2 regions of the Streptomyces sp. NPDC059895 genome follow, and region 1 is predicted to be linked to the other one. Evidence: riboswitches for the same ligand, from Rfam matches in the RefSeq annotation. Region 1 holds a riboswitch; the other holds the start of a gene.
What was found. A riboswitch is a leader RNA that binds a small molecule or an ion and turns the genes downstream of it on or off. The one in region 1 is predicted to bind S-adenosylmethionine.
Positions count from the first base shown of each region.

Region 1 (7,399 bases):
GGTGATGACGCCTTCCTTGCCGACCTTGTCCATGGCCTCGGCGATGAGCTCGCCGATCTGGGTGTCGGCGGCGGAGATGGAGGCCGTGGAGGCGATCTGCTCCTTGGTCTCGACGTCCTTCGCCTGCTCCAGCAGGGCGGCGGAGACGGCCTCGACGGCCTTCTCGATACCGCGCTTCAGGGCCATCGGGTTGGCGCCGGCGGCGACGTTGCGCAGACCCTCCTTGACCAGGGCCTGGGCCAGAACGGTCGCCGTGGTCGTACCGTCACCGGCGACGTCGTCCGTCTTCTTGGCGACTTCCTTGACCAGCTCGGCGCCGATCTTCTCGTACGGGTCCTCGAGCTCGATCTCCTTGGCGATGGAGACACCGTCGTTGGTGATCGTGGGCGCGCCCCACTTCTTCTCGAGGACGACGTTGCGGCCCTTGGGGCCGAGCGTCACCTTCACGGCGTCCGCGAGCTGGTTCATGCCGCGCTCGAGGCCGCGCCGCGCCTCCTCGTCGAACGCGATGATCTTGGCCATGTGAAGTGGTCCCTCCAGGACTGGGGGTGATTCCTTCGGACCGCGCCCGCGCCCGCGACGGACGGCTCGCCGGCCTCGTGGTTCCTTCCCCACCCGGCCTGCGGGCCTCACCGACCCGGTCCTTCATTGTCACTCTCACCTTCAGAGTGCTAACGCAATGATTAGCACTCGGGCATGCCGAGTGCAAGCGCCTCGGGGGGATCGGCCCGGGGCGAAGCGGACGAAGGCGCCTTCACCACCCGGGCCGCGCGGGGTCCTGCGGGCCGGAGCGCCCGGACACCCCCGGCGTCGCGAAGGCCCCCCGGCACCTCCCCGGCGCGGCGCGGGCAGGACGAAGGCCCCGGCACCTCCCCGGCGCGGCGCGGGCAGGACGAAGGGCCCGCACCCCCGTCGGGGTGCGGGCCCTTCGTCGAAAAGCGTTGAAAACAGTTCAGGCGGTGACGCGAACCATGTCGGCCTGCGGGCCCTTCTGACCCTGCGAGATCTCGAACTCGACCCGCTGGCCCTCTTCCAGGGTGCGGTAGCCGTCCATCTGAATCGCGCTGTAGTGGACGAAGACGTCCGCACCACCGTCGACCGCGATGAAGCCGTACCCCTTCTCCGCGTTGAACCACTTGACGGTGCCCTGAGCCATGCCTAACTCCCCTATTACTGGCCCTTGCACAGATCCACACTTCGCGGATCCGGGTCAGACCTCACCCCCCAGTTGGTTGGGGGCGTGCGCCGGAACGCGTCGACCGCGGCTGAATGTATCTGTCCCACTGCCGTCTGCAACAGGTCAATCGGACGAGAATTCTGGACGCCGACGGTCCGGAATATGGTGAGAATTCTCCCGAATTCAGGGCAATTCGGGCCACACAAAGGGAACAAGAGGCGCAAAATACCTGCACACTTTGGCTACTTCTCACCGCATGTGAAGGCGGGGCTCATATGCGTTCGGCATGCGATGGGCGGCGCGTTCCCCAACTGTACCGCGCTCAACCACATTGAATTGCCTCCTCCGCTTCTCTTACGGAGGAGGCAATTCCATGAACTCTGGGTAATACCTGTTACCGAGGGTTACTACCGGCGAGTACGGAGTGCGTGTCAGCCGCCGGCGACGGCCGGGATGATCGAGACGCCGGCGCCGTCCGGGGTCGCGGTCTCCAGCCCCTGCTCGAACCGCACGTCGTCGTCGTTCACGTACACGTTGACGAACCGGCGCAGCTTGCCCTGGTCGTCGAGGACGCGCGCGGCGATACCGGTGTGGTTCTTCTCCAGGTCGGCGATGACCTCGGCGAGGTTCGTGCCCTCGGCGGCGACCTCGGCCTGACCGCCCGTGTAGGTGCGCAGGATGGTGGGGATGCGGACGGTGACGCTCACGGTGTTTCCTCCGGACGGGTAGGCGCCCTGCGGGGGCGCGGGGATCTGCGCGACCAGCTCCCCGCGGCCCGCAGACGAACAACGGCCTCTCAGGCGAGACCGGCCTCGTGGAACGACTCGAGGTTCGGGCGGATGGTGGCCGTCAGCCCGGTCCCGGCGACCGCGTCCAGCGTCTTGAGGCCGTCTCCGGTGTTGAGCACGACGGTCGTCAGCGTCGGGTCCAGCAGACCGGCCTCGATCAGCTTCTTGGTGACGCCGACCGTCACACCGCCCGCCGTCTCGGCGAAGACGCCCTCGGTCCGCGCCAGCAGCTTGATCGCGTCGACCACCTGCTCGTCGTTCACGTCCTCCACGGCACCGCCCGTGCGGCGCGCGATGTCGAGGACGTAGGGGCCGTCGGCCGGGTTGCCGATGGCGAGGGACTTGGCGATGGTGTTCGGCTTCTGCGGGCGGACCACGTCGTGGCCGGCCTTGTAGGCGACGGACACCGGGGAGCAGCCCTCGGCCTGCGCACCGAAGATCTTGTACGGCCGGCCCTCGACCAGGCCGAGCTTGATCAGCTCCTGGAGCCCCTTGTCGATCTTCGTGAGCTGCGAGCCGGAGGCGATCGGCACCACGATCTGGTCCGGGAGCCGCCAGCCGAGCTGCTCGCAGATCTCGTACGCGAGCGTCTTGGAGCCCTCGGCGTAGTAGGGCCGCAGGTTGACGTTGACGAAGCCCCAGCCCTCGCCCGCCGGGTCGCCGATGAGCTCGGAGCAGAAGCGGTTGACGTCGTCGTAGTTGCCCTCGATGCCGACGAGTTCGCCGCCGTAGACCGCGGCCATGACGACCTTGCCCTGCTCCAGGTCGTGCGGGATGAACACGCAGGAGCGGAAGCCGGCGCGGGCGGCCGCGGCGCCGACGGCGCCGGCCAGGTTGCCGGTGGAGGAGCAGGAGAGGGTGGTGAAGCCGAAGGCGCGGGCGGCCTCCAGGGCCTGGGCGACGACGCGGTCCTTGAAGGAGTGCGTCGGGTTGCCGGAGTCGTCCTTGACGAACAGCTTCCCGGCCTCGACGCCCAGCTCACGCGCCAGGTTGTCGGCCTGGACGAGCTTGGTCCAGCCGGGGTTGAGGTTCGGCTTGTCCGCCACGTCGGCCGGGACGGGCAGCAGCGGGGCGTAGCGCCAGATGTTCGCGGGGCCCGCCTCGATGCGCTTGCGGAGCTCCTCCGGGTCGTATCCGGAGTAGTCGTAGGCGATCTCGAGCGGGCCGAAACACTCCTCGCAGGCGAAGACCGGGCCGAGCGGCACCCGGTGACCGCACTCGCGACAGGAGAGCGCCTCGGCCGGACCGAGGTCGACGGAGGGGGTGGTGCCGGAGGGGGCGGTGACGGAGGGAGTGGTGCTTGCAACTGTCTGCGCAGCCATGTGAGGCGAGGCCCTTTCTCCTCATCTTCCCCACGACGCATCTCGCCGTGAGACGGAATTGGCACCTTCCCGAGCCGGGAGCCTCGCGGGGATCGTCGACTGCCCGTCGGCAGTGATCCGTACGAGACCGGCTGGAGGGTTGCCGGGGCTTCATCGGGCCGTGTCCCTCTGCCCCTCTGGATGAGCGGTATTCGATTGTGAGCGCGGGCGACCCCGGACATGCGATGGTCATCCGCGTTGTTCAAGACTGTAACCGAAGGCCACGACAGTTGAGTGAGACGTCCGAACCGCGAGATGGATCACACGGTCACCCCGTGTGTACCTGGTGTGATCACGACAGTGAGGAGCCGCAGACCGTGCTGGAAGAAGTCGAGCGCTGGCTGGCCACCCGCTCCTGGTCCGTGACCGACCGCCCGCTGCACCGGATCCTGGCCGCCAAGCGCGCCTCGGGCCAGACGGTGTCCGTCGTGCTGCCCGCGCTGAACGAGGAGGAGACGGTCGGCGACATCGTCTCCGTCATCCGTCACGACCTCATGCACCAGGTCCCGCTGGTCGACGAGATCGTCGTCGTCGACTCGGGATCGACCGACCGCACCTCCGAGGTGGCCGCGGCGGCCGGGGCCCGGGTCGTCCACCGGGACGAGATCCTGCCCCGCGTCCCGGCCGTGCCCGGCAAGGGCGAGGTCCTGTGGCGCTCACTGCTGGTCACCACCGGGGACATCGTCTGTTTCGTCGACGCCGACCTGAAGGAGTTCTCCTCCGACTTCGTCTCGGGCATCGTGGGCCCGCTGCTCACCGATCCGGGCGTCGACCTGGTCAAGGCCATGTACGACCGACCGCTGGCCGGCGGCGCCGGCCAGGGCGGCCGGGTGACGGAGCTGATGGCCCGTCCGCTGCTCAACATGCACTGGCCGCAGCTCGCGGGGTTCGTGCAGCCGCTGGGCGGCGAGTACGCGGCCCGCCGCCGCCTGCTGGAGCAGCTGCCCTTCCCCGTCGGGTACGGCGTGGAGCTGGGCATGCTGGTCGACGCCCTGCACCTGGTGGGCCTGGACGCGCTGGCCCAGGTCGACGTCGGGGTGCGCAAGCACCGCCACCAGGACGGGCAGGCGCTCGGCCGGATGGCCGCGGCGATCTACCGCACGGCGCAGCTGCGGCTGGCCCGCGGGCACCTCGTCCGCCCGTCCCTCACCCAGTTCGAGCGGGGCCCGGACGGCTTCGAGCCGCGCACCTACTCGGTGGACACGGAGGAGCGGCCGCCGATGGCGGAGATCGCCGAGTACGCCACCCGCAAGGTGGCGTGACGGAGACGACACCCGGACGGACGCCCCGTATACGGCCGGACACGACCGGTTCACCCCCCACGTCCGTACGTTTGAGCGGATCGGGTCCGGGCTAGGTTGAGGCGTATGGCTTCCACGCACGGTGCTGCTGCTCAGGGTGCTCAGGTGCTGGTCGCGTCCAACCGCGGCCCGGTCTCGTACACCGTCGGTGAGGACGGCTCGCTGCACGCCAGACGCGGCGGCGGCGGGCTGGTCTCCGGACTGTCGGCGATCGGCCCGGACGCGGGCGCCCTCTGGGTGTGCTCGGCGCTGTCCGACGGCGACCGGGAGGCGGTCCGGCGCGGGGTCGGCGAGGACGGCGTGCGGATGCTGCCCGTCCCGGCCGACGTGCACGCCGACGCGTACAACGGCATCGCCAACTCGGTGCTGTGGTTCGTCCACCACCTGCTGTACCAGACCCCGCTGGAGCCGGTCTTCGACGCGGAGTTCCGGCGCCAGTGGGCCTCGTACGAGACGTACAACCGCGCCTTCGCCGAGGCGCTGGCGGAGGAGGCGGCGCCGGGGGCGGCGGTCCTCGTCCAGGACTACCACCTGTGCCTGGTCCCGGGGATGCTCCGCGAGCTCCGCCCCGACCTGCGCATCGGGCACTTCTCGCACACGCCGTGGGCGCCGGTGGACTACTTCGGGCTGCTCCCCGGCGACATCCGCGGCCGGCTCCTGCGGGGCATGCTCGGCGCGGACCGGCTCGGCTTCCTGACCCGCCGCTGGGCGGACGCGTTCACCGCGTGCTGCGAGGAGTTCGTGGACGGTACGGGCGGTACGGAGATCGGCGTGCACGGCCTGGGCGCCGACGCCGAGTTCCTGCGCGCCCGCTCCCGCGAGCAGGACGTCGAGGAACGCCTGGCGGCCCTGCGCGAGGAGATCGGCACGGTCCCCGGCGGCGGCGCCCGCAAGGTGATCGTCCGGGTGGACCGGACCGAGCTGTCGAAGAACATCGTGCGCGGTCTCCTGGCCTACCGGCAGTTCCTCGACGACCACCCCGAGTGGCACGAGCGGGTCGCCCACGTGGCCTTCGCCTACCCCTCCCGCCAGGACCTCGCCGTCTACCGCGACTACACGGCCGAGGTGCGGCGGCTGGCCGGGGAGATCAACGAGCGGTACGGCTCCGCGGGCTGGACCCCGGTCGTCCTGCACGTGAAGGACGACTTCGCCCGCTCCCTGGCGGCGTACCGCCTCGCGGACGTGGCGCTGGTCAACCCCATCCGCGACGGCATGAACCTGGTCGCGAAGGAGGTCCCGGTCGTCTCCGACGGGGGCTGCGCGCTGGTGCTGTCCCGGGAGGCCGGCGCGTACGGCGAGCTGCACGAGGACGCGATCACCATCAACCCGTACGACGTCATGGAGACCGCCCGTGCCCTGCACGAGGCGCTGACCATGGCGCCGGAGGAGCGGGCGCACCGCACCAAGCGGCTGGCTGCCGCCGCGACCGCGCTGCCTCCGGCCCGGTGGTTCCTGGATCAGCTGGAGGCGCTGCGGGGAACGCGGGCCAGCTGATCCGCCAGCGCCCGCAGCAGGCCCACGACGCCGGCCGGGCCGTCGACGACCAGGTCGGCGCGCTCGGCGAGCTCGGTCACCTCCGCGCTGCCGCTGGCGACGAGCAGGCCGGGGACGCCGTCGGAGCGGAGTTTCTCCACGGCGGCGAAGGCGGGCAGGTCGCCGAGGTCGTCGCCGGCGTAGAGCACGGCCTCGGCGCCGGTCTCGCGGGCGTGCTCCAGCAGCGCCACGCCCTTGTCCACGCCCGGCGGGCGCAGCTCCAGGACCATCCGGCCCGGCTCGACGATCAGCCCGTGGCGGGCGGCGAGATCGCCGAGGGGCTTCCGTACGGCCTCGAAGGCGGCCTGCGGGTCCTCGGCGCGGCGGGTGTGCACGGCGACGGCCCGGCCCTTCTCCTCCACCCAGGTCCCCCGCCACGCGCCGGCCGCCTCCAGCACGCCCGGCAGCTCGGCGCGGACGGCGGCGACGCCGGGGTGGGGTTCGGGGGCGCTGACGGTGTCGGTGCGGGCGTCCCACCGTTCGGCGCCGTAGTGGCCGAGCACGGTCAGGTGCTCCAGCCCCGGCACACCGGCGAAGCCGCCGTTGCGCACGGCCACGGCGGCGGGCCGGCCGGTGACGACGGCGACGGAGGCGACCTTCGGGGCGAGCCGCGCGAGGGCGGGAACGGCGTCCGGGTGCGCCCGCGCGTCGTCCGGGTTCTCGACGATCGGCGCGAGCGTGCCGTCGAAGTCGAGACCGACGAGCGTCCCGGCGGGCCGGGCCAGGATCGCGCGCAGCGCGTCCCGGCCGGCGGCGGTGGTCGGTTCGGGGAGTGCGGGTTCCGTGGAGTGCGTCTCTGGGGTGCCCATACGGCGACGATAACCGGGCGGACCCACCACCGGGGGGTGCGGCCCCGCCAACCCAGCCCCTCCGACGTCCGGCCCCTCACAGCGCCGGCCGGGGCAACCCAGCCCCTCCGACGTCCAGCCCCTCACAGCGCCGGCCGGGGCAACCCAGCCCCTCCGGCATCTGAGGACGAGGCCCGTTCAGGGCCGATCGGGGGTGCGGGGGCGGAGCCCCTGCGTACCGCGTGCGGGCCGCACCGCCTCAGCGTTCGGCCCGCCGGGCCTCCCGCACCCGCCGCAGCCGGTTCACCGTGACCGGATCGTGGGCCAGCGCCCGCGGGTCGTCCAGCAGGGCGTTGAGCAGCTGGTAGTAGCGGACCGGGGACAGGTCCAGCTCCTCACGGATCGCCCGTTCCTTCGCCCCGGGCGCGGAGAACCCGCGCCGTTCCAGGGC
Region 1 is NZ_JBHWKO010000081.1:9,831-17,229, forward strand. Features, by position in the region: gene groL (chaperonin GroEL) at 1-522, opposite strand, end outside; gene ACFV9M_RS40255 (cold-shock protein) at 953-1,156, opposite strand; gene ACFV9M_RS40260 (MoaD/ThiS family protein) at 1,609-1,884, opposite strand; gene thrC (threonine synthase) at 1,974-3,287, opposite strand; SAM riboswitch class I at 3,306-3,474, opposite strand; gene ACFV9M_RS40270 (glucosyl-3-phosphoglycerate synthase) at 3,644-4,588, shown strand; gene ACFV9M_RS40275 (trehalose-6-phosphate synthase) at 4,694-6,121, shown strand; gene otsB (trehalose-phosphatase) at 6,085-6,969, opposite strand; gene ACFV9M_RS40285 (DUF3263 domain-containing protein) at 7,208-7,399, opposite strand, start outside.

Region 2 (7,399 bases), on a different contig from region 1:
GCCCGCCGATTGGGGGCGAACCGGGCGTACTGCCGCAGCTGGGCGGGCAGTTCGGCGACGGTCAGCCCACCGAAGCCGTCCGAGACGATCTGGACGACCCGGCGGCGCACACCGTCGGGCAGCGGACGGTCGAGCACCTCAGCGGCGCCGTCGCCCGGCCCCCCGCCTGCGCTCTCCACCATCCGTCACACCCCAATTTCTGAGCCGGGTCCTCCCCCGCTCTCGACGTCGCTCGAGCGGGCGGACCCCCATCGTCAGGAGCCGGTGCCCGGCCTGTCCACGAGTTCCACCTGATCCACGGCGTTGCACCAACGGCACCGCACCGACTCGATGGTCTCACTGACCACCTCGCGCTCCTCGACCTTGGGCTCGCCGGCGAGATCGAGGTGGACGTACTCCACGACCTTCGACGAGCGCGTCACGTCGAACCGGGTGAGGTTGCCGCAGAGCGTGCAGCGCCACCGCGTCGTGGCGGTCGGCAGGGGAACCGTCATCGTGACCGTCCGCTTCTTCCTAGTGTCGGGCTTCCGGCGCCGGGGCGCGCCCAAGGGCTCCCCGGTCCGTGTGGCTCGTAACCCTACGGCCTGGCGGGTACTCGCCGCCCATCCGTCCACGGCGGCGAGGCGGCCTGTGGTAGTACGCCCCGTTACGTCATGCTCTGTACTCATGATCAGGGAGTGGACCGGCGCCGTCAGCCGGAGCGTGGGCAGAGCGGTCCGGCGGCCGGCGGCTCCGGTGACGTACGGACTGATCGTCCTGTGCTGTGTGATCTTCCTGATCGGCCCCGCCTCGGGCCTCAACGCGGCGTACGGCACCGCACAGGAGCTGCCGGCCGTCCAGCGCGCCTACTTCCGCCGGTGGGGGGTGATCCCGGCCGACCTGTTCGAGGGGTCCGCGCGCGCCGCCCTCACCCCCGCCACGGCCCTCTTCGTCCACGGCGGCTGGGTGCATCTGCTGGGCAACATGCTCTTCCTCTACGTCTTCGGGGCGATGACCGAGCACCGGATGGGCCGCCTCCGCTTCACCCTCTTCTACCTCGGCTGCGGCTACCTGGCCCTGCTCGGCTACGCCGCCGCGCACGCCGGCTCCGGGCAGTCCCTGGTCGGCGCCTCGGGGGCGATCTCCGCGGTGCTCGGCGCGTTCCTCCACCTCTTTCCCCGGGCGCGCGTCACCAGTCTCCTGCCGTTCCTGCTCTTCCTGCCGCTGCGCTTCCCGGCGTGGGTGGTGCTGCCCTTCTGGGCGGCCCTGCAGTGGCTGGCGGCGGGGCGGGCGGGCCCGGGGCCGGGCGTGGCCTACCTGGCCCACCTGCTGGGCTTCGGCCTGGGCTTCGGCTGCGCGTGGGCCGGGCGCAACGGGACGACTAGAGTGAAAGCCGCCCGAGCCCCGGCCCCCGAGGGAGAGAACCAGCCGTGATCACCGCGATCGTCCTGATCAAGACCAGCGTGGACCGGATCCCCGAGATCGCCGAGTCGATCGCCTCGCTGGAGTCCGTGAGCGAGGTCTTCTCCGTCACGGGGACCTACGACCTGATCGCCATGGTTCGGGTGCGGCAGCACGAGGAGCTCGCGGAGGTCATCCCGGGGCGGATCAGCAAGATCCCCGGCGTCGAGGCGACGGACACGCATGTCGCCTTTCGTACGTACTCGCAGCATGATCTCGAGGCTGCGTTCGCCATCGGGCTGGACTCTTAGCGCAGGAGCGCCTGGGGGGCGCGGAGCGTGTGCGCGACCACCGGTCGGTGGTGGCTGGTCGCGCCCACGCGGCGGAGCCGCATGTCGACACGGCCCCGCGCCCCTCAGGTCGCCGGCCCTGACGTCGGCCGCATCACACCGCCGGGACGCAGCGGCCGTCCTCCGTGCGGTACTGCCACTGGGCGCCGCTGCGGACCAGGTCCTTCACGGCGTTCACGAAACGCTCCACGTGCTCGTCCGGCGTTCCCGCACCGAAGCTGACCCGGATCGCGTTGAGGGACTTCTCGCCCGGCGCGGCCTCGGGGGCGCCGCACTCGCCCTGGCTGCGCGGATCACTGCCGAGGAGGGTGCGCACCAGGGGGTGGGCGCAGAAGAGGCCGTCGCGGACGCCGATGCCGTACTCGGCGGAGAGGGCGGCGGCGAAGTGAGAGCTGTTCCAGCCCTCGACGACGAAGGAGATCACGCCGACGCGGGGGGCGTCGTCGCCGAACAGGGACAGCACGCGCACCTCGGGCACCTCGGCCAGACCCGCCCGCACCTTCTCGATGAGGTACCGCTCCCGGGCGACCAGCGTGTCGAAGCCCGCCTCCGTCAGGGCCTTGCAGGCGGAGGCGATGGAGTAGGCGCCGATGACGTTCGGGGAGCCCGCCTCGTGCCGGGCGGCGCTCTCGTGCCACTCCACGTCCACTCCCCCGTCCTCGCGCCGGGTGACCTTGCGGCTGGCGCCGCCGCCGGCCAGGTACGGCTCGGCCGCGCGCAGCCAGTCGGCGCGGCCGGCCAGGACGCCGGAGCCGAACGGGGCGTACAGCTTGTGCCCGGAGAAGGCGACCCAGTCGACGTCGAGGTCGCGCACGGACACCGGGTGGTGGGGGGCCAGCTGGGCCGCGTCCAGGACGATGCGGGCGCCGTGGGCGTGGGCCGCGGCGGCCAGCTCGCGCACCGGCCACAGCTCGCCGGTGACGTTCGAGGCGCCGGTCACGCAGACCAGGGCCGGGCCGTACGGGTCGCGGTCGGCGAGGGCGCGCTCCAGGGTCTCGACGGCCTGGCGCGGGGTGCGCGGGGCGTCGAGGTAGGTGACCCGGGCGTCCTTCCAGGGCAGCAGCGAGGCGTGGTGCTCGGTCTCGAAGACGAAGACCTGGCAGTCGGCGGGGAGGGCGGCGGCGAGCAGGTTCAGGGAGTCCGTGGTGGAGCGGGTGAAGACCAGCTGGTCGTCGTCGCGGCAGTCGAGGAACTCCGCGACCGTCCGGCGGGCGTTCTCGAAGAGGTCCGTGGACAGCTGGGAGAGGTAGCCGGCGCCGCGGTGGACGCTGCCGTAGTACGGGGCGTAGGCCGCCACGTCGTCCCAGACCCGCTGGAGGGCGGGGGCGCTGGCCGCGTAGTCGAGCGCGGCGTAGGTGACCTCTCCGCCGGTGACGAGCGGCACGGTGACATCCCGGCCCAGAACGGGCAGCGGGGCACAAACGGACTGGGCGGAGGCAGCGGTGGAGACGGACATGGCGGAACTCCCGTGAGGACGCGTCGAACCGCCGTGCCGGACAGCGCGTCGACGGCACGGAGGGAAGAGAAAAAGGGGATGCGGAGGCGGGGCTCTGCGGCCCTATCGCATTCGCTTGCTCACGGAAGACTCCTCGACGACCAGGACCCCTGGTGACGCGAGGGGTCCGCGCTTGCCGTGGGCCTTGCTGCCCACGACCTGGTCTTCACCCGGGGCACCCCGCCACGGACGGAGGGTTGCCGGACAGTCGGCCGGGGCCTCATGACTGTCACTCATGACCTGGAGAGGAAAGTACGGGAAATGATCGCGGTCCCGCAACTCCTGTCCGGATCGCGGGACCGCTTCCTCGGCCGTGTCAGGCGTTGCTGGCCGCCACCCAGCGCTCCAGCACCCGCGCGGCCGCACCGGAGTCGACGGACAGCGCCGCCTTCTCCATGCCGGCGCGGATCTGCTCGGCCAGCGGCGCGTCCGTCGGCTCCAGCGCCATCAGCGCCGCCGCGGCGTTCAGCAGGACGGCGTCCCGCACCGGCCCCCGCTCGCCCTCCAGCAGCCGGCGCGCGACCCGCGCGTTGTAGGAGGGGTCGGCGCCCCGCAGCGCCTCGACGGACACCAGCTCGATGCCGACGTGCCGCGGGTCGAAGGTCTCCTCGGTCACCTTGCCGTCGCGGACGATCCACACCCGGGAGGTGGAGGTGGTCGTCAGCTCGTCGAAGCCGTCGTCGCCCCGGAACACCAGCGACGAGTGGCCGCGCTCGGCGAAGACGCCGGCGACGATCGGCGCCATGCGCGGGTCGGCGACCCCGACCGCCTGGGCGCGTACCCGGGCGGGGTTGGTGAGCGGGCCGAGGGCGTTGAACACCGTACGGACGCCCAGCTGCTTGCGGGCGGCGCCCGCGTGACGCAGCGCCGGGTGGAACTTGACCGCGAAGCAGAAGGTGATCCCGGCCTCCTCGGCCACCTCGGCCACCCGCTGCGGCGTCAGGTCCAGGTTGACGCCCAGCTGCTCCAGGACGTCCGAGGCCCCGGACGCGGAGGAGGCGGCCCGGTTGCCGTGCTTGACGACCTTCGCACCGGTGCCGGCGACGACGATCGACGCCATGGTGGAGATGTTCACCGTCTTCGCGCCGTCGCCGCCGGTGCCGACGATGTCGACGGTGGGACCGGGCACCTCGATCAGGTTGGCGTGCTCGTACATCGTGCGCACCAGACCGTTGATCTCCGCCACGGTCTCGCCCTTGGCCCGCAGCGCCACCACGAAGCCGGCGATCTGGGCGTCGGTCGCCTCACCGCGCATGATCAGGTCCATGGCCCAGGCGGTCTCCTCCGAGGAGAGGTCCCGGCCGTCCAGCAGACCGTTCAGCAGGACGGGCCAGGAACGGCCCGCCGCGGTGTCGCCTCCAGCGGGGGTCACAGCGCTCATAAGCCGCTCCTGGGTGTCATGGGGTCCCGCTCTGCCGGGACACGCGTCTCAACGGGTCCACCCTATCCAGCCACGAGGAACGGCGAAGGGCCCCGTCCGAACACCGGACGGGGCCCCTCAGCGGTTGCGTGGCGACGCAGTGATCAGTGGTGGCCGTGGCCGCTCGTGATCTCCCTGTACTCCTCGACGGTCGGCTTGGCGATCTGGCTCTCCTCGCCGTAGTACGCCTTGCTCAGCTTGGCGCGGACCTTCTCGGTGCCCTTCACCTTGCGCTCGACGCCGTTCTCGTCGACCGTCGGGCCGATCTCGGCCGGCGCGTACTGCTCGTGCGCGGTGAGCGTGTAGAGCTGCTCCTGGCTGAGCGGCTCGTGCACCTCGATGAACTCACCGTGCGGCAGGCGCTTGATGGTGCCGGTCTCACGACCGTGCAGCACCTTGTCCTTGTCGCGGCGCTGGAGGCCGAGGCAGATCCGCTTGGTCACGACGAAGGCGACGACCGGTCCGACGAAGAAGCCGATCCGGACGAACCAGGTGACCGCGTTGATCGACAGGTGGAAGTGGGTGGCGACGATGTCGTTGCCACCGCCGATCAGCATGATCATGTAGCCGGTGACCCAGGCGACACCGAAGGCCGTACGGGTCGGGGCGTTGCGCGGCCGGTCCAGGATGTGGTGCTCGCGCTTGTCGCCGGTGACCCAGGACTCGATGAACGGGTAGAGGGCGATCACACCGAGGAACAGACCGAAGAGCACCAGCGGGATGAACACACCGAGGACCAGCGTGTGACCCCAGAAGTTGATCTCCCAGCCCGGCATGGCGCGGACCAGACCCTCGGCGAAGCCCATGTACCAGTCGGGCTGGGCGCCGGTGGACACCTGGTCCGGACGGTACGGGCCCAGGGCCCAGATCGGGTTGACGGACGCGATGCCGGCGAGGGCCGCGATCAGACCGAAGACCAGGAAGAAGAAGCCTCCGGCCTTGGCCATGTAGACCGGCAGCAGCGGCATGCCGACGACGTTCTTGTTGGTCCGGCCGGGACCCGCGAACTGCGTGTGCTTGTGGTAGAAGACCAGGATCAGGTGGCCGACCACCAGACCGAGCATGATGCCCGGCAGCAGCAGGATGTGGATCGAGTAGAACCGCGCGACGAAGTCGCCGCCCGGGAACTCCCCGCCGAACAGGAACATCGAGATGTACGTGCCGACGATCGGCACGGACAGGATCGCGCCCTGGGTGAAGCGGACACCGGTGCCGGAGAGCAGGTCGTCCGGGAGCGAGTAGCCGGTGAACCCGGTGAACATGCCGAGGACGAACAGCAGGAAGCCGAACAGCCAGTTGATCTCACGCGGCTTGCGGAACGCGCCCGTGAAGAACACGCGCATCATGTGCACGAACATGCCGGCGAGGAAGATGATCGCCGCCCAGTGGTGGATCTGCCGGATGAGCAGACCACCGCGGACGTCGAAGGAGATCTCCAGCGTCGAGCTGAACGCCTCCGACATCAGCTGGCCCTGGAGCGGGACGTAGCTGCCGTGGTACTCCACCTCGTTCATCGACGGGTGGAAGAACAGCGTCAGGTACACACCCGTGAGGATGATGATGATGAAGCTGTACAGGCAGATCTCACCGAGCATGAAGGACCAGTGGTCCGGGAAGATCTTGCGCATGTTGGCCTTGGCCAGGGAGTAGATCCCCAGCCGGCCGTCGGCCCAGTCGGCGACCCGCTCGCCCGCGGGTGCCTTGCGGCGGTCGTCGTTGTTACTCATCCGCGCTCCCAGAAGGCAGGACCGACGGGCTCTTCGAAGTCGCCGAGCGCCTCGAGGTACCCCTCGTCGTTCACGCCGATGCGCAGCTGCGGAAGGGCGTGGCCGGCCGGGCCGAAGATCACTCGGGCACCGTCGGACAGGTCGAAGGTGGACTGGTGGCAGGGGCACAGCACGTGGTGCGTCTGCTGCTCGTAGAGCGAGATCGGGCAACCGACGTGGGTGCAGATCTTCGAGTACGCCACGATGCCCTCGTGCGACCACTCGAGCTCCTGCTTGTCCTTGATGTCGTCCGGCTCGATCCGGACGATCATCAGGGCGGCCTTGGCGATCTCGTTCTGGAAGTCGTGGTCGGTCTCCTCCAGGCCCTCCGGCTTGGCGAAGGTGAGGGAGCCGACCGCGACGTCCGAGGGACGCAGCGGCTCGTTGGTGTTCATGTTGACGAGCAGCTTGCCCTTGGACCACAGCGTGTGGCGCAGCTTGTCCTCGGGCAGCGGGCCGAGGTCGCGCAGCAGCACGACGCCGGAGAGCGGGAACAGGGCCAGCGCACCGAACATCGTGTTGCGGATCAGCTTGCGGCGGCCCAGCGCGGACTCCTGCGCGCCGTCCCTGAAGTCGGCCATGACCTTGGCCTTGACCTCGGGCGACGCCTCGATCGCGTGCCGCTCGTCGGCGACCTCCACGTCGGACATCAGGGTGCGGGCCCAGTGGACCGCGCCGGCACCGATGCAGAACAGGGCGGCGCCCAGCGTGAGGCCGAGCGCGAAGTTCAGCGCGTTGATGTGCCCGAGCGGGAAGATGTAGACCGACTCGTCGTGCGGGATCGCCACGTACGCGGCGATGAAGCCGACGGTGGCCAGCATCGACAGCGTGAACAGGAAGGCGACCGTGCGCTCGGACCGCTTGGCGGCCCGCTCGTCGATGTCCTGGATCCGGTGCTCGTGGGGCGGCATCCCCGGGTCGGCGAACGGGTGCTGCTCGTCCGCCACGTCCACCGCACCGTGCGCGCGGCCCTGCTCAGCGGGCAGGT
Region 2 is NZ_JBHWKO010000008.1:51,456-58,854, reverse strand. Features, by position in the region: gene ACFV9M_RS12075 (NYN domain-containing protein) at 1-182, opposite strand, end outside; gene ACFV9M_RS12070 (hypothetical protein) at 255-494, opposite strand; gene ACFV9M_RS12065 (rhomboid family intramembrane serine protease) at 667-1,413, shown strand; gene ACFV9M_RS12060 (Lrp/AsnC family transcriptional regulator) at 1,410-1,691, shown strand; gene ACFV9M_RS12055 (aminotransferase class V-fold PLP-dependent enzyme) at 1,825-3,186, opposite strand; SAM riboswitch class IV at 3,350-3,466, opposite strand; gene trpD (anthranilate phosphoribosyltransferase) at 3,542-4,606, opposite strand; gene ACFV9M_RS12045 (cytochrome bc complex cytochrome b subunit) at 4,750-6,372, opposite strand; gene ACFV9M_RS12040 (Rieske 2Fe-2S domain-containing protein) at 6,369-7,399, opposite strand, start outside.
Region 2: linked by a shared signal. The riboswitch ahead of ACFV9M_RS12055 (aminotransferase class V-fold PLP-dependent enzyme) and the one ahead of thrC (threonine synthase) in region 1 are both predicted to bind S-adenosylmethionine.